2 regions of the Promicromonospora sp. NPDC110617 genome follow, and region 2 is predicted to be linked to the other one. Evidence: predicted binding sites of a transcription regulator. Region 2 holds the regulator's gene; the other holds the start of a gene.

Region 1 (8,462 bases), on a different contig from region 2:
GTGGCCGTGATGAGCGGCGGCCGGATCGTGGAGCACGGGCCGGTGGAACAGGTGCTGCTGGCGCCCGCGCACGCGTACACGCGGGCGCTGCTGGACGCGGTGCCGGCGCCGCCGCCGGCGAGCGATCGCGGGCCGAGCTTGTCGAGACCTCGTGCGGAGGTGTCGGAGGTCTCGGCAGGCTCGACCGGCGGGGTCGGCTCGACCGGCGTTGTCGGCTCGACCGGCGATCGGTCGTCCGGCGGCGACCGCGAGGTCGTGCTCGACCTGCGCGGCGTCAGCCTCGACTACCGGGTGCAGGGCCGCCACGTGCGGGCTGTCGAGCGTCTCGACCTGACCGTGCGTGCGGGCGAGATGCTGGGCCTGGTGGGCGAGTCCGGCTCGGGCAAGTCGACGGCGGGCCGGGCCTGCCTGGGTCTGCTCGCGCCGTCCGAGGGCGAGGTGCTCCTGCTCGGCACGTCGGTGGCGCGGGCGCGCGGCCGGGCGCGCCGGCGTCTGCTGGCCGACGTCGGCGTGGTGTTCCAGGACCCGGGCGGGTCGCTCGACCCGCGCCGGCTGGTGGGTGAGTCGATCGCCGAGCCGCTGGCGATCCACGGCCGGGACGGGCGGCGCCTGTCCCCGGCCGAGAAGCGGGCGCGGGTGCGCGAGCTGCTGGACGCCGTCCGGCTGCCGGCGGGCGCCGAGCGGCGCTACCCGCACGAGTTCTCCGGCGGGCAGCGGCAGCGCATCGGGCTGGCCCGCGCGCTCGCGCTGCGCCCCCGCCTGCTCGTGGCCGACGAGCCGACGAGCGCGCTGGACGTGTCCGTCCAGGCCGAGGTGCTGCAGGTGCTGCGCGACCTGCACGCCGAGCTGGGGTTCGGCTGCCTGTTCATCAGCCACGACCTGGGCGTGGTGCACGAGCTGACCGACCGCGTGGCCGTGCTGCGCTCGGGCCGTCTCGTGGAGAGCGGCCCGACGGCGGAGGTGTTCAGCGCGCCCCGTGAGCTGTACACGGCCGAGCTGCTGGCCTCGGTGCCGACGCCGGACCCGGTGGCGCAGCGCGAACGGCGCGCGGCGCGGCTGCGGCTGGCCGAGGCCGTGCCGGGTGCGGCCGCGGGCTCGGCCGTGAGCGCGGGCGAGGACCGGTGACGGACGCGCCCACGGCGGGCGTCGACATCGGCGGCACCAAGATCCGCGCCGCCCTGGTGACGCCCGACGGCGCGGTGCTCGCCTCGGCGACCGCGCCCACGCCGTCGGGCGGCCAGGCCATGCTTGACGTCGCGGCAGAGCTGGTCGCGCGGGCGTCCGCGACGGCGGGGCGGAGCGCGGTCGGGGTCGGGGTCGGCGCGGCCGGCGTCGTCGACCCGGTGACGGGCGAGGTGCTCGCGGCCAGCGACTCCTTCGTCGACTGGGTGGGTACGAACCTGCGCTCCGGGCTCGCCGCCCGGACCGGGCTGCCGGTGACGGTCGCCAACGACGTGGACTCGTTCCTCGTGGGCGAGGCGACCTGGGGCGCCGTCCGCGGCGTCCGCTCGGCCGCGGGGATCGCGCTCGGGACCGGCGTCGGGGGAGCGCTGTGGCTGGACGGCGCGCTGTACCGCGGCGCGGGCGCGGCCGGGGAGATCGGGCACATGCCCGGGTTCGGTGACGCACGGTGCACCTGTGGGCAGCGCGGGCACCTGGAGACGCTCGCGTCCGGGCGCTCGGTGGAGCGGCGGTACGCGGAGCTCCTGGGTGGCGCAGGCCCCGGCGGGACGAGCCCCGGCGGCGTCGACGCGGCGGGTGGTGGTGCGGTGGGTGGCGGTGCGGCGCGCCGTGGCGCGGACGGCGTCGGCCCGGACCTCGTCGGGGCCGCGGAGATCGAGGCCCGCGCGCGGGCCGGCGACGAGGCGGCGCTCCGGGTGCTCGCCGACGCCGGCCGCGCCGTCGGCTCGGCGGTGCTGGTGCTCGCGGCGCTGCTCGACGTCGGGCACGTGGTGGTGGGCGGCGGGCTGGCTCGCGCCTGGGACCTGCTGGAACCCGCGATCCGGGCCCGCCTGGACGACGAGCCGCCCGTCTCGGGTCACGGTATCGAGGTGCGCCGGGCGGTCCTGGGCGGCGACGCGACGGTCGTGGGAGCAGCGGCCCTGGCCCGCTCCTAGCGGGCGGCGCAGATGAGTTCGGTTCCTTGCCTGCCCCATGAACACGGACGGCGCCCGGCCGCGGTGTGCGGTCGGGCGCCATCGGACTGGCTGCCTGAGGGGATCAGGCGGCCGTGGTGACCTCGATGCGCTGCGGCGTGGTGCCGGCGAAGACGCCCGGCACGGTGACCGTCAGCACGCCCGCGTCGTAGGACGCGGTCACGGCGTCGCCGTCCACGGCCTTCGGCAGGGTGACGACACGACGGAAGGAGCCGAAGCGGACCTCCGAGATGCGGCGGCCCTCGGACTCCTCCGAGCGCTGGTCCTTGCGCTCGCCGCGGACGACGAGCTTGCGGCCCTCGACCTCGACGGTGATGTCGTCGGCCGGGTTCACGCCCGGCAGGTCGAGGCGGGCGACGAGGTCCTCGCCCTCACGGTAGACGTCGGCCGCGGGCACGACGCCCTCGGAGACGCCGAGCTGCTGGCTCCACGGCTCGCGGAGCCAGGTGCTGGCGAACGGGGAACGGGTAAGAACGGTGGTCATGATGTCCTCCTCCGGACGGGTCTGATGACGGGTACAACCTGAGTCGACCCGACTCAATTTCCGGGTTCGCCGACGGCGGACGCCGCCCCCCTCCCGCACCGGGATCAGTGCCGGGTGATCGTCAGCGCCGCCTCGTCCGCGCCGACGGTGACCTCCGCCGAGCCGCCGACCGGGATCGTGAGCAGCGGGCTGGTGTGCCCGAAGTCGACCCCCGCCAGCACCGGCTTGCCAGCCAGCGCGGGCTGGCGCGCGACGATCTCGTCGAGCGCCGCACGCGTCATGCCCGTGGCGGCCTGGAACCGGCCGATCACCAGCCCGGCCACGCCGCCGGCGTCGGGCAGCTGGAGCAGGGAGGTGAGGTTGCGGGCGAAGGCGACCGTGTTCGACTCGAAGTCGTCCTCCAGGAAGAGCAGTGCGCCGTCGAGCGACGGCATGTTCGCGGTGCCCTGGAGCAGGTTGAGCGTGCAGAGGTTGCCGCCCACGATCCGGCCCGACGCCTGCCCCGGCCGCAGCCGCCACCAGCCCTCGTTCGCCACGGGGGTGCGGCTGTCCTGGTCGAGGAACCACAGGTCGTCGGTCCAGGCCCCCGACGGCTCGACGACGATCGGGGCGTCGCCGGTCACCGCGGCGCGGAACCAGTCGCCCGTGGGCTCGAAGTGGTCGCGCATGCCCCAGCTCGACCAGTGCGGGCCGGAGTAGGTGACCAGGCCCGTGCGGGCGAGGATCGCGTTCTGCAGCGCGGTGATGTCGGAGTACCCGCAGAACACCTTGGGGTGCGCGGCGATCAGGTCGAAGTCGAGGTGGGGCAGCAGCTCGTTGCTGTTGAACCCGCCGATGACCGTGAGGATGCCGGCGACGGCCGGGTCGGCGAACGCGGCGTGCAGGTCGGCCACGCGGTGCTCGATCGAGGCGCTGCGGAACTGGTCGTCCTCGTCCACGTGCTCGCCGAACGTGAGCGTGAGTCCCATCGCGGCGAACCGCTCGTCGATCCAGCGGGTGTTGTCGTGCTCCATGATCAGGGACCGCGACCGGGCGGGGGCGACGACGCGGACGGTGTCGCCGGAGCGGAGCCGGGGCGGGACGATGGTTGCGTGCGCTGACATGACCGCAGCCTAGGACGACGCCGTCGCTGTCGGCCCCCGGATTTTCCCGACCAGTTCCCGACCAGGAGGAACGATGCGCGCAACCCGGATCATGGCCAACCTGCAGGTGGCCGACCTCGACGCGGCGAAGGACTTCTACGCCGGCTACCTCGGGCTGAGCACCGAGGAGTTCAACCTGGGCTGGGTGGCCCGCTACACCTCGCCGGACACCGGTGCGGTGGTCCAGCTCGTGACGCGTGACGAGACAGCGGCGGAGGACGCGGCCGTCTCGATCCACACGCCGGACGTCGAGGGCGCGTACGCCGAGGCGCGGCAGCGCGGGTACGAGATCGTGCACCCGCTGACCACGGAGTCGTGGGGCGTGCGCCGGTTCCTCGTCCGGGCGCCGGACGGCAACGTGATCAACGTGGTGCACCACCCGGACTGAGGCCATGCCGGTTTCATGGCCTCACCGGTGGATCGGGCCGTCCGTCTCGCTCAGGGGACGGGCCGTGGCACCGGACCGGGCCGCGATCAGCTCGGCGACGATCGACACGGCGGTCTCGTCGGGCGTGCGTGCACCCAGGTCCAGCCCGATCGGGCTGTGCAACCGGGCCAGAGCGGCGGGCGGTACGCCGTCCTCGACCAGGCGGGCGGTCCGCTCGGCGTGCGCCCGGCGGGAGCCCATGGCGCCCACGTAGGTGCCGGCCGGCAGGTCGGTGAGCGCCGTGTGCAGCAGGGGTACGTCGAACTTGGCGTCGTGGGTCAGCACGCAGACGGCGTCGCGCGCGGAGACGCGGCCCGCCGCGATCTCGGCGGTCAGGTACCGGTGCGGCCACTCCGTCACCACCTCGTCGGCCTCCGGGAAGCGTGCCGGCGTGGCGAACACCGGGCGGGCGTCGCACACCGTGACCCGGTAGCCCAGCAGCCGGCCGGCTCGCGCCAGCGCCGCCGCGAAGTCGATCGCGCCGAACACCAGCAGCCGCGGCGGCGGCGTGAACACCTGCAGGAACACCCGCGTGCCCGTGCCGGTGCGCTCGCCCTGCGGCCCGTACTCCCGCAGGGCGGAGGTGCCTGCGGCGACCTGCCCGACGGCGTCCGCGGTCACCGCCGTGTCCAGGCCCGCGTCCCCGAGGGTCCCGTCCAGGCCGCCGCCCGCGCCCGCCCCGGGAACGACCAGGTGCCGCCCGAGCGCGCCGCCGTCACCGGCGCCGCCGGCGTCCGCCCCGACGACCGTCGCCAGGCAGACGCCCGACGGCGCGAGACCGCCGTCGGGCGACGAGGAACCCGGCACCCGCCGGGCGAAGGAACCGAAGCCCGGCCAGGCCGCCCGAGACAGGGGCGCGACGAAGACCTCGATGGTCCCGCCGCAGGTCAGGCCCACGTCGAAGGCGTCTTCGTCGGTGACGCCGTAGCGGGCCGCCACGGGCCGGCCGGTCTCGGCGACCTCCAGGCCGAGGTCGTACACGGCACCCTCGACGCACCCGCCGGACACCGAGCCGATCACCTCGCCGCCCGGGCCGACTGCCATCGCGGCCCCCGGCTCGCGCGGCGCGGACCGGAACGTGCGCACCACCGTGGCCACGGCCGCGCGCTCGTCGGCGCGCCACCAGTCCAGCAGCTGCGGCAGCAGATCCCGCACCCCGGCTCCCTCCTCCGCGCGCGGACTCGCGAACCTCCGCGCGAACCCCTTCTCCTGCCAGGTTCTCACTTCCGTGTCACGCGCCGAGGTCGCCCAGGTAACCGGTACGTCTGTCACGTCGTGCGGTTCGGGGCGATGATGGGGAGATCGCAACGACGCGAGGAGGACCCCATGAAAGCAGCAGTGGGCGACCGGATCGTCACCGCTTCCGGAGTGGTCGGCGGCGTGGTGCGGGACGGCGTGGTGACCGAGTGCCCCCATGGCGACGGATCGCCGCCGTACCGGGTGCGCTGGTCCGACACGGGCGAGGAGACGCTCGTCTACCCGGGCGGGGACACGTACGTGGACGCGCAGGTCGAGGCCGGCTCGGGCGCCTGGGCGGAGGCCCGGCGCGGGCGCGCGCTCACCTGGGACGTGCGGATCACCGTGGTCGAGGCCGCGGGCAGCACGACGGCGGAGGCGACCGTGATGAACGGGCCGCCCGACGCCCTGCGCGGCGTCGGGCACGCCAGGAAGTCACCGGAGGACGACGAGGTGCCGCTGATCGGCGACGAGATCGCCGCCGGCCGGGCGCTGCGCCGGCTCGCGGACCGGCTGCTCGCCGTGGCCGAGGCCGACGTCTCCGCGGCGGTCGGGCACAAGGCGCACCTGCACCGGTGACCCGGATCGGCGTTACGCCAGGATCCCCGACGCGTCGAGCGCCGCACGGATCTCCGGGTCGAGCCACGGCTCCACGCCCGCCCAGGTGGTGCGCCACGAGATGCCGGTGATCCGGGTGCCGTCGGCGAACGTCTCGATGTAGTCGGCCTGCAGCACCCCGTGCTCGTCGCACCAGAAGGCGTTCGCGGGGCTGCCGTCCAGGAGCTGGTCGATGCGCATCGCGGAGACCGAGACGCCGTCGGGCAGCACGAGCGGCTGGGTGTCGGTGCGCACCAGCAGCGCGTGCTGCGTGCGGGCGGGATCGGTGTCGTCGAGTTGGGTGTACTCGACCCAGGAGCCGACGGTCGCGAGCTCCAGCACCAGCAGGTACCGGGCGAACGAGGGCACGCCGTTCCCGACGCCCGGAGGCAGGTCGGCGCGCTCGAACGCGACGTCCACACCGCCCGGCTCGCGCTGGTGCGACCAGCGCACCCAGCGCCGCACGTCACCCTCGTACTCCACGCGGTGCCGGGCCCGCAGCACGACGTGGGGCATCGGTCGCATCGCCAGCACCGACTCGAGCACCAGCAGGCCGTCCGCGGTCTCGGACTCCCGGCGCACCAGGGCGCCGTCCGGGGTGGTCCCGTTGTTGCTCAGCGCCTGGATGTACATGGCCGATCCTCCGGTGCGGCGGGGTTCCGCGCCAGGGTAACCGGCGACCGGCGCCGCTCGCCGGGTAGGTTGCGGACATGAGCGAGCGCGTGGACGTGGAACAGCACCGGGCCGACGTCGCGGAGCTGCTCGCGACGTTCGTCGAGCGGCCCGTCCAGGAGGTCCCCCTCGACGGCGACGTGCTCGGCCGTGTGCTGGCGCGCGACGTCGTGGCATCCGAACCGCTGCCGCGGTTCCGCAACTCGCAGATGGACGGCTTCGCGGTCCGCGCCGCGGACGTCGCCGCGGCCGCCCCCGACGCGCCGGTCACGCTGCCCGTGGTGGGCGACGTCGCCGCCGCCCCGGGCGACCCGGCCCCCCTGGCGCCGGGCACAGCCGTCCGGATCATGACCGGGGCCCCCGTCCCCGCCGGCGCGGACGCCGTGGTCCCCGTCGAGGACACCGACCACGGCACCTTCAACCGGGTAACGGCGGCCCCGGCGGCGGCGTCTGCGGCCACTATGGCCCGGGTGGCGGTGGCGCGCGGCCGGGCGGTCGGCGAGTTCGTCCGGGAGCCCGGGTCCGACGTCGCCGCCGGCACCGTCGTGCTCCCCGTCGGCACGGTGCTCGCACCCCATCACGTGGCGGCCGCCGCCGCGTGCGGCGTCGCCCGCCTCGCGCTCGTCGCCCCGGTCTCCGTGGCGGTCGTCTCCACGGGCAGCGAGCTCGTCGGGCCAGACCGCGAGCCCGGCCCCGGACAGATCTTCGACGCCAACGGCCCGGCGCTCGCGGCCGCGGTCCGGGCGGCCGGCGGGCACGTGGGCCTGCGCCTGGCCCTGCCCGACGACCCGGCCGCGGTACGAGCCGGCCTGGAGCGCGCGGCCGCGGACCACGACCTGGTGCTCACCACGGGCGGCGTGAGCCAGGGCGCCTACGAGGTGGTCAAGGACGCCCTGCCGGAGGTCACCTTCCGCTCCGTGGCCATGCAGCCCGGCGGCCCGCAGGGCCTCGGCCGGGTCGGCCGCACACCGCTGCTCGCCTTCCCCGGCAACCCCGTCAGCGCGCAGGTCTCGTTCGTCGTCTTCCTCCGGGAGATCCTGCGCGCGGCCGCGGGCCTGCCGCCGGTGGACCGGGTACGGGCGGTGCTCGACGGCGCGGTGGCCTCGCCGGCGGGCAGGCGGCAGCTTCTGCGGGGGCGCTGGGTGCGCACGGCCGGGCCGGGCGCCTCGGCGGGCAGCACGCCGCACGTCGCCGTCGTCGGCGGCCCCGGCTCGCACCTCGTGGCGTCGATGGCCGCCGCGGACGTGCTGATCGACGTGCCCGCGGCCGCGACTACGCTCGAACCGGGTGCCGAGGTGGTCGTGTGGCCGCTGTGACGTCGCACCCGAGCGAGAGGGACCGGTGAGGATGAACGAGGTCGTGCGGGTGACGCAGGAAGTGCTCGACGACGCCGTCGGGCGGGCGGTCGAGGCCGCGGTGGCCGCGCCGGAGTGCGGCGCCGTGGTCACGTTCCGGGGCGTGGTGCGGGACGACGACGGGGGCCGCGACGTGGTCAGCCTCGACTACGAGGCGCACCCCGACGCGACCGCCGTCCTGCAAAAAGTGTGCCAGGCGGTGGCCGCCGAGACCGGCCTGCGCGTCGCCGCGACGCACCGCTACGGGCACCTCGTGGTGGGGGACGTCGCACTCGTGGCGTCGGCCTCGGCCGGGCACCGCACGGAGGCCTTCGAGGCGTGCTCCCTGCTGGTCGAGCGCATCAAGGCCGAGGTGCCGATCTGGAAGAAGCAGCAGTTCACGGACGGCGAGTC
Region 2 (8,462 bases):
ATGGGCTCGGGAAGCACGCAGTTCTCGCCCTGGACGGCGAACGACTTCTCCACCGTGAAGGAGTTGCCCTCCAGCTCCCGGGTCAGCCTGACGGTGACGTTCCCGTCGAGGGTGAACAGGGGCTGGTGGGGCAGCACGAACGTGGTCGACCCGGCGGGGACGGCCTGCTCCTCGCTCGTCGCACCGGTGGCGTCCTGCACCAGCACACCGCGCCACTCGCGGCCGGTCGCGTTCCCCACCGTCGCCTTGATCTGCACGTTCTGGTCGACGCACTCGGCCACGGTCTCCACCGTGAGCTGCTCGACGGTCGGCCAGGTCACGTCGGCACAGGACTTGAAGGCGACGTCGAGCTGGTCGAGCGTCTGGCCCGCCGCGGTCAGCGCCACGGTGCCGGTGCCCCAGACCACCGGGAACTCGATCACCTCGGTCTGCCCGGCGGGCACGGTCCGGGTGACGTCCCCGACGTGGAACGGCACGGGCAGGGTCGAGGCGGTGTTGTCCGCGGTGACCTGGAAGGTCTGGACCGAGCGGTCCTGCTCGGCGTCGAACACGCAGGGCTCGGCCGACATGGTCCGCTCGCCCGCGGCCGGCTGGATCTGGGCGGCGGCGAAGGACTGCGTCGGGTTGTTCGCGGGCGTGCTCACGGCATCGGCCAGGTCGCCGTCCGAGTCCGCGACCTCGCGGGAGAGGTGGAACGTGACGTCGCCCGCGGGGAGGTGCGTGCGCTCGGTGTTCACGGAGAGATCCATCGAACCGCCCGCCGCGACCGGCACCTTGACCGACTTGAGCGTGTCACCGCCCACCGGCACCGACATGACGGCGAGCACCGACTCGCTCGTCTTGTTCGTGATCGTGCCCTTGACGCCCACGGTGCCGCCGGCGTTGACGGTCTGCACGCTCGTCTCGGTGCCCCACTCCGGCTGGTAGCAGTCCACCGCGCGGTGGTCACCGGCGGCGACGCGGGTCTCGTAGGTGTTGCCGTCCACGGCCGTGGTCAGCACGAACGTGGCCTGGCCGGCCGGGACGCGCAGGCCGTCGTGCACCGTGACCCGCGCGGACTCGCCGGGCGCCACGTCCTTGCCCGTGGACTCGCGGCTGCCGGCCGCCTCGAGGGCGACGCGCACGACGCGCTGGGTCGTGTTGGTGTAGCTGCCGATCACGGTGGCGTCGGCCTTGTCGACCCCGCCGGTGGCGAGGCAGGACGCGGTGACGGTGCCCACCCCGGCACCGGCGTTGGCCCAGGCCGAGGTGGCGACCAGCGTGGACGAGGCGGACCGTGCGCTGCCGGCGAGGACCGGGCGGACGTTCGCCACGCCCAGCTCGGCGGGCTGCGCCGTGGACGACGCCGCGGTGGTCACGTTCAGCGACACGTCGACGGCGCCGTCCGGCTCGATCTGCGACGACGACAGGTAGGACCCGGAGAGCGGCGAGCAGAGCCAGGAGTTCGGCAGGTCACCGGCCGCGCAGGAGAGCTGCGCCTGATCCGACGCCGGCTTGACGCCGTCGGGCAGGGAGACGGCGACCGCCCAGCCGGGGCCCACCGTGCGGTCACCGGTGCTGACCAGGGTGATGGGCAGCGGCGCGTTGCCGGGGCTGGACAGCGACACGTCCCTGGTCTGCGCAGACAGCTCCGGACCGAACGCCGCGACCGTGCGGCTCGGGAGGTCGGCACTCATCGGCTCGAGGCCGTCGGCCCAGACCTTGGCGCTCACCGGGTAGTCACCGCCGGCATTCGCCTGCACGGGCACGACGACGCTGCGCGTCACGCCCTGCGCGAGCTCGCCGATCGAGCAGAGCACGACGTTGGCCCGCTCGGTCGGCGTGCAGCCGACCGGGGCCTCGACCGGCACGGAGCCCTCGGTGGCGGGCGCGCTGGGCGACGCGCTCGGCGACGTCGGGACGGCGATCTCGCTGGTGGACGAGCCCGCCGAGGCGTCGGCCTTCGACCCGGACGACGTGCCGTCGGCCACGCCGGCCGCCGGCGTGGCGGACGGGGTAGGCGTCGCGCCCGTCGAGGAGGGCACGGTGCCGGCGACCAGACGGCCGCCGATCCCCGTACCGAAGGACCCCTCCGGCTTCGTGACCGTGAGCCCGCTCGGGAGCGTGACCTCGAGCTGGGTACCCGTCGCGTCGGCGGCGCCCGTGTTCTGCACGGTGAACGACAGGTTCTGGGCCTGGCGGGGCGTCAGGGGCTGCGCGGCGTCCGCGTAGTCGACCTCGATGTACGCGGTGTCCTTGCTCGGCACCACATCGGTCGGCAGCACGGGGTCGCCGCCCTTGACCTCCTCGGCGGAGCTGCCGCCCGGCAGCTCCCGGGCTTCGTTGGTGGCGATCACGGTGTCGATCAGCGTGTCGGCCTCCGGCGGCGCCGTGATCTGCAGCGCCGCGACCAGGCCGACGGCGGCGACGGCGAGCGCGCCCGCGGCCACGCTGCCACCCGTCGCCGCAGCCGCGGCGGAGGCGACGGCGCCCGCGGTGGTGGACACGGCGGACGACACCGCGCCGGAGAACGAGCCGCTCGACGCCGCGCTCATGGCGGAGGCGGAGTGCGCGCCATGAGCCGCCGCGCCAGCGCCGGCCTTCGCGGCGACGACCAGGCCGCCGATCGGGGCGCCGGCCCCGACCAGGGCGAGGCCGCCCGCGCCCAGCACGAGCGGGGCGATGACGGTCTTCATCCCGTGCGCCACGTCGTGCAGCTCGAGCACGAGGGCGCTGCAGGTGGCGCAGGTGGACAGGTGCTCGTCGATCTTGGTGGTCTCGCGCTTGGACAGGCTCGCGCGCACGTACCCGCCGAGCAGCGGGTTGACGGTGCGGCACGTGTCGGACGGCGCGTGCGACAGGTGCTGCTGGAGGTACCCGGCCCGCAGCGCCTCCTTGGCGCGGTAGAGCAGGGCGGACACCCCGTTGGGGCTGAGGCCGAGCACGGGCGCGACCTGGGCGGGCTTGAGCTCGTCCACGAGCACGTACCAGAGGACCTCGCGCCACCGTTCCGGGAGGTCGACGTAGGCCTTGGCGATCACGCTGCGCTCGAAGCCCTCGAGCGCCGGGTCGTCCTTCGAGGCCACCCGGCCGAGGACGGACTCGATCTCGTCGTCGGTGCTCGGCCGGGTGCGCGCGGCGCCGCGCGACACGTCGAACGACCGGTGGCGGACCATCGTGTACAGGTAGGGGCGGAACCCGGCGTCGGGGCCGACCCCGCGGCGCAGCATCTCGAACAGCTTGCTGAACGCGTCGGCGACGACGTCCTCCGCGTCAGCGGCCGGCACGTACTGCCGGGCGAGGGCACGAGCGGCGGCCGCGTGGCGCTCGTAGAGCACGCCAAAAGCATCGCGGTCACCTGACCTGACCTGCAGAATCAGTTCCGCGTCGCTGGGGGTTTCCCCTGTGCTGCTCTCGACTTGCCTCACGTCTACCCAGACTCTCGCGGTGGTCGCGCTGCCGTTGACTGTCGCCGTCCTGCCAAGACTATAGAGCCAGGCGGAAGTTTTAGGGGGTGGAATTCCAGATTCCGGGGTGATGCCCGGGTGAAGTCCGGCACGTCACACTCGAAGGTGCGTCATGATGTATCCCCGTGAGGGTCCCATCAGTATGAGCGAGGCACAGCAGGAGGCGCGGGTGCGTGTGCACGACCTGCGCGAGCGGTGGCGCGCTACGAGTCTGGCGTCGGTTTGGATCCGGCCGAACGACTGGGAGCACCCCGCCGCAGAAGCGCTAGCAGAGGCACTGGCCGAGGGCCGTGGCGTGATCGCGCCGGCCGAACGGCTCGGTGCGGCGCGCGCCGGGGTGGGTGCGGGAATCACCGAGGCCCTGGACGACGTCGCCTGCCTCTACGCCGCCTTCGGGCGGCCCACGGATGTCGGCGCGCTGCGCGCCGCGGCGATCGGCTGGGTCGGGGAGCGCGAGCGCGTGCCCTACCAGATCGCCACGCACGACCCCTCGACCGGCCTGCCCACCGGTGAGTACCTGGGCGAGCGGCTGCGCGAGACCTACGGTGTCGCCCAGCGCACCGGCTCGACCGCGGGCGAGTCCCACTGCCTGCTGGTGCTCGACGTGGGCCTGGAGAACCTCGACACCTGGCAGCGGCTGGCGCGCTCCGCCGCGATCGGCCGCACCCTGCACCAGGTGTTCGGCGAGGGCCACCCGATGGCGGCCGTCGGCGACGGCACGTTCGTGGTGCTGTGCGAGCGCGGCCCGACGACGGCGGAGCTCGGCCAGTCGCTGCGCCGCGTCGTGGAGCGCAACGCCGAGGTGCTCGGCCTGACGACAGAGGTGCGCCGCCCGACCCGGGTGTGGGTCGAGCGGCTTCCCGGGACGCACGGGGACGCACTGCTCCTCCTGGACCACCTGGCGCGCTGAGCGCCGGACGCCTCGCGCCCGGCCTCAGCCGTGCGCGAGGGTTCAGGCCTGCTCGAAGGTGAGGCAGTCGGCGTGCCCCGGGTCCTCGGGGCCCGGTCCCACGCGGATCGACGCCGCGTTGCACTCCAGGTGGTCGTTGTGGGTGCACTCCGCGCGCTGGCAGGCGCCGACGTGGGCGATCACCTTCTCCAGGCCGCCCTTGGTGCTCAGCGGGATGAACGTGGCGCAGGAGGCGTCGCCCGCGTGCCCTCCGATGGTGACGGCGCCGGCGTGGCAGCCGTGCTCGTGGTTGTACCCGCAGCCGTCGATCGAGCACTCGACGACCTCGGGCATTTCCATCAGCGTGCTCATGGCATCTCTCCTCGCTCGGTGCGTCACTCCTGCGGAATACATCGATCGTATTCCGAAAGGGGAGATCGCGTGGAGCAAGGAATGCCTTACCTATACTCTCGCGAGTATTCTTGATTAACGAAAGAATGCCATTGCTGAAATCAACCGGACGTCGAGGACGCGGTCACTCCTCGCGCCGCGGGGCCGGCCGCCAGAGCACCACGGCACCCCCACCGGCGGCACGGTGCTCCAGGTCCACGCGCACCGCCGCGCTGCGGACGCGCTGACCTCGCTGGACCACCACGACGTCGCCCGCCGCCGGACCTGCGGCGAACACGCGCCCCTCCTCCTGGACCCGCATCAGCAGGTCACCGAGGCGCTCCTCCAGCACGGAGACGTGCGCCTCCAGGTCGAGGATGCGCTTGATCCCGGCGAGGTTGATGCCCTCGCCCTGGGCGAGCTGCTGCACCTGCAGCAGGCGTGCCACGTCGCGGCGCGAGTACCGGCGGCCGCGGCCGCGCGTGCGCCGGGGCACCACCAGGCCGAGGCGGTCGTACTGCCGTAGCGTCTGCGGGTGCATGCCCGCGAGCTCGGCGGCCTTGGACACGGTGAGCACGGGTGTGTCGTCGTCGACCATGCGCACCTCCCAAGTCTGTTTTGCACTGTTGGTGCGGGCAGGTTAGCCGAACCCGGTGCGGCAGGGCAGCCGCCCCACCGCACCGGCCGTCATTCCGCCGCCCGCGCGGCCAGCCCGGCGCGCACGTCCTCGCCGTCGCTCTCGGCGGCGAACGTCTCGAGCGCCTGCCTGGCCTTCTTGCTGAGCTTCTGCGGCACGGCCACCTGCACGGTGAAGAGCAGGTCGCCGGTCGCCTTCGCCGTCTGCACGCCGCGCCCCTTGACGCGCAGCACCCGGCCCGACGGCGTGCCCGCCGGCACCTTGAGCCGCACCGTGGCGCCGTCCAGGGTGGGTACCTCCAGCGTGGTGCCGAGCGCCGCCTCCGCGAACGTGACGGGCACGGTCATGCGCAGGTCCACGCCGTCCAGCGTCCAGACCGGGTGCGGCGTGACGTGCACCGTCACGACGAGGTCGCCCGCGGGGCCGCCGGCCACTCCCGGCCGGCCCTTGCCCCGCAGCCGGATCTTCCTGCCGTCGTTGATCCCCGCGGGGATCCGGGCCGTGATGGTGCGGCCGTTGACCTCGAGCTCCGCCGTCGTACCCTCCACGGCCGCCCGGAACGGCAGCGTCACCTGGGCGGCGACGTCCGCGCCCGAGGTCGGCGTGGCGTACCCGGTGGTGCCGGCGCCGTAGGCCGTCCGGCCTCCGCCGAACATGGAGCCGAGGATGTCCTCGAAGCCGCCGTTCCCGCCCTGCGGGTAGCGGACGCGTGGCCCGCCCCGGCCGCCCGTGCCCTGGGCGCCGCCGAACATGGCACCCATGATGTCCTCGAACCCGCCGGCACCGGCGCCGCCGGCACCCGCCGAGAAGCGGGCGCCGCCCGCCATGGCGCGCACGGCGTCGTACTGGCGGCGCTGCTCCGGGTCGGAGAGCACCGCGTAGGCCTCGCCGATCTCCTTGAACTTCGACTCCGCCGCCGCGTTCCCCTGGTTCTGGTCGGGGTGGTACTGACGCGCGAGCTTGCGGTAGGCCTTCTTGATGGCCGCGTCGTCGGCGTCCTTGGACACGCCCAGCACGGCGTAGAAGTCCTTCTCCATCCAGTCCTGACCGGTCATGGCACCTCCTTCCGCGTCGACACCGGTGGTCGAGCTGGTCGAGACCAAGGTCTCGACCAGCTCGGCCACCGGCGGATCACTCCGGTCCGACGACGCCTACGCGCGCCGCCCGGACCACCTTGTTGCCGATCTTGTACCCGGGCTCCACCACGAGGTTCACCGTGGCGGCCGTCGCGTCCGCGTCGGTCGAGTGCATGAGCGCCTCGTGCAGGGTGGGGTCGAACTCCTCCCCCACCTTGCCGAACCGCTCGACGCCGAACTTCTGCAGGCTCTGGTCGAGCTTCTCCGCGATCGCCGCCATGGGACCGCTCAGCTCGCCGTGCTGCTTCGCGCGCTCGACGTCGTCGAGCACGGGCAGCAGCGCCGCCAGCACGTCCTGCACGCCCCGGTCGCGCGCGGCGTCCTGATCGCGCAGCGCCCGGTTGCGGTAGTTCGTGAAGCTGGCCCGCTCGCGTTGCAGCGCGTCCAGGTGCTCCGCCGCCTCCGCCTTGGCCTTGAGGACCTCGGACGCCTCGGCGGCGTCACCGGAGGGCTCGAAGTCGAGCCCGGCCAGCGGGTCGGCCGGCGCGTCCTCCGGTGCGGGGCTCGCGGCGGACTCGTCCGCCGCGGCGGCGTCGTCCGCCGGAGCGGGCTCGGCCGGTCGCGCCTCGTCGCCGGAGGCGTTCACCTTGCGCTTGTCCGTGAACTGGAAGGGGTGCTCCCCCGAGCCCTCGGGCTCGGGAGGTCCCTGCTGGTGCTCGTCCGTCACTTGCGCTCGTCCTCGTCGTCCACGATCTCGGCGTCGACGACGTCCTCGTCCTTGGCGGACTGGGCGTTCGCCGTCTGCGGGGCGCCCTCGGCACCCTGCGCCGCGGGCTGCTCGGCCGCGTACAGCGCCTCGCCGATCTTCTGCGACGACGCGCCGAGCTTCTCGTACGAGCTCTTCACGGCGTCGGCGTCCTCGCCCTCGAGCGCGGACTTCACGGCGGCGATGTCCGCCTCGACCTCGGTGACGACCTCGGCCGGGAGCTTGTCGCGGTTGTCCGCGATCTGCTTCTCCATGGAGTACGCGAAGGCCTCGGCCTGGTTGCGGGTGTCCGCCTCCTCGCGCCGCTTCTTGTCCTCCTCGGCGTGCAGCTCGGCGTCCTTGACCATGCGGTCGATGTCGTCCTTGGGGAGCGCGGAGCCGCCCGTGATCTTCATCGACTGCTCCATGCCCGTGCCGCGGTCCTTGGCGGACACGTGCACGATGCCGTTCGCGTCGATGTCGAAGGTGACCTCGATCTGCGGCACGCCGCGCGGGGCCGGGGCGATGCCGGTGAGCTCGAAGACGCCCAGCGGCTTGTTGTCGCGGGTGAACTCGCGCTCGCCCTGGAACACCTGGATCGCCACGGACGGCTGGTTGTCGTCCGCCGTGGAGAAGACCTCGCTGCGCTTGGTCGGGATCGCGGTGTTGCGCTCGATGAGCTTGGTCATCACGCCACCCTTGGTCTCGATGCCGAGGGACAGCGGGGTGACGTCGATCAGCAGGACGTCCTTGCGGTCACCGGAGATGACGCCGGCCTGCAGCACGGCGCCGACGGCGACGACCTCGTCCGGGTTCACGCCCTTGTTGGGCTCGCGGCCACCGGTGAGCTCCTTGACGACCTCGGTCACGGCGGGCATGCGGGTGGAACCACCCACGAGCACCACGTGGTCGATGTCCGACACCGAGATGCCGGCGTCGCGGATCACGGCGTGGAACGGCGCCTTGGTGCGGTCGATGAGGTCCTGCGTCATCTGCTGGAACTGGGCCCGCGTGAGCTTCTCGTCCAGGTGGATGGGGCCGTTCTCGCTCATCGAGAGGTACTGCATCGAGATGTTGGTGCTCGTCGCGGACGAGAGCTCCTTCTTGGCCTGCTCGGCCGCCTCACGGAGGCGCTGCAGGGCGATCTTGTCCTTCGACAGGTCGACGCCCGAGGAGTTCTTCACCTGCTTGATGAGGTGCTCCACGACGCGCTGGTCCCAGTCGTCACCACCGAGGCGGTTGTCACCGGAGGTGGCGCGCACCTGGATGGTCGAGAAGT

What was found. Region 2 encodes HspR, which represses chaperone genes until heat shock. Its sites were predicted from a motif close to AAGTTGAGTCNNNNNGACTCAACTT; they were not measured.
Region 1: ACZ7LE_RS05665 (Hsp20/alpha crystallin family protein) is a predicted target of HspR. The motif match lies at 2,676-2,700, and genes of this name have one in related genera.

What each region holds. Positions count from the first base shown of each region.
Region 1 covers NZ_JBVKBM010000001.1:1,310,056-1,318,517, forward strand. The annotation lists gene ACZ7LE_RS05655 (dipeptide ABC transporter ATP-binding protein) at 1-1,125, shown strand, start outside; gene ACZ7LE_RS05660 (ROK family protein) at 1,122-2,117, shown strand; gene ACZ7LE_RS05665 (Hsp20/alpha crystallin family protein) at 2,221-2,640, opposite strand; gene ACZ7LE_RS05670 (S66 family peptidase) at 2,745-3,743, opposite strand; gene ACZ7LE_RS05675 (VOC family protein) at 3,817-4,170, shown strand; gene ACZ7LE_RS05680 (XdhC family protein) at 4,192-5,364, opposite strand; gene ACZ7LE_RS05685 (dsRBD fold-containing protein) at 5,536-6,024, shown strand; gene ACZ7LE_RS05690 (hypothetical protein) at 6,037-6,675, opposite strand; gene ACZ7LE_RS05695 (molybdopterin molybdotransferase MoeA) at 6,753-8,030, shown strand; gene ACZ7LE_RS05700 (molybdenum cofactor biosynthesis protein MoaE) at 8,062-8,462, shown strand, end outside; gene ACZ7LE_RS05705 (glycosyltransferase family 4 protein) at 8,447-8,462, opposite strand, start outside.
Region 2 covers NZ_JBVKBM010000004.1:46,971-55,432, reverse strand. The annotation lists gene ACZ7LE_RS21950 (sigma-70 family RNA polymerase sigma factor) at 1-3,317, opposite strand, end outside; gene ACZ7LE_RS21945 (nucleotidyl cyclase domain-containing protein) at 3,589-4,356, shown strand; gene ACZ7LE_RS21940 (DUF1540 domain-containing protein) at 4,399-4,707, opposite strand; gene ACZ7LE_RS21935 (heat shock protein transcriptional repressor HspR) at 4,871-5,323, opposite strand; gene ACZ7LE_RS21930 (DnaJ C-terminal domain-containing protein) at 5,413-6,417, opposite strand; gene grpE (nucleotide exchange factor GrpE) at 6,494-7,165, opposite strand; gene dnaK (molecular chaperone DnaK) at 7,162-8,462, opposite strand, start outside.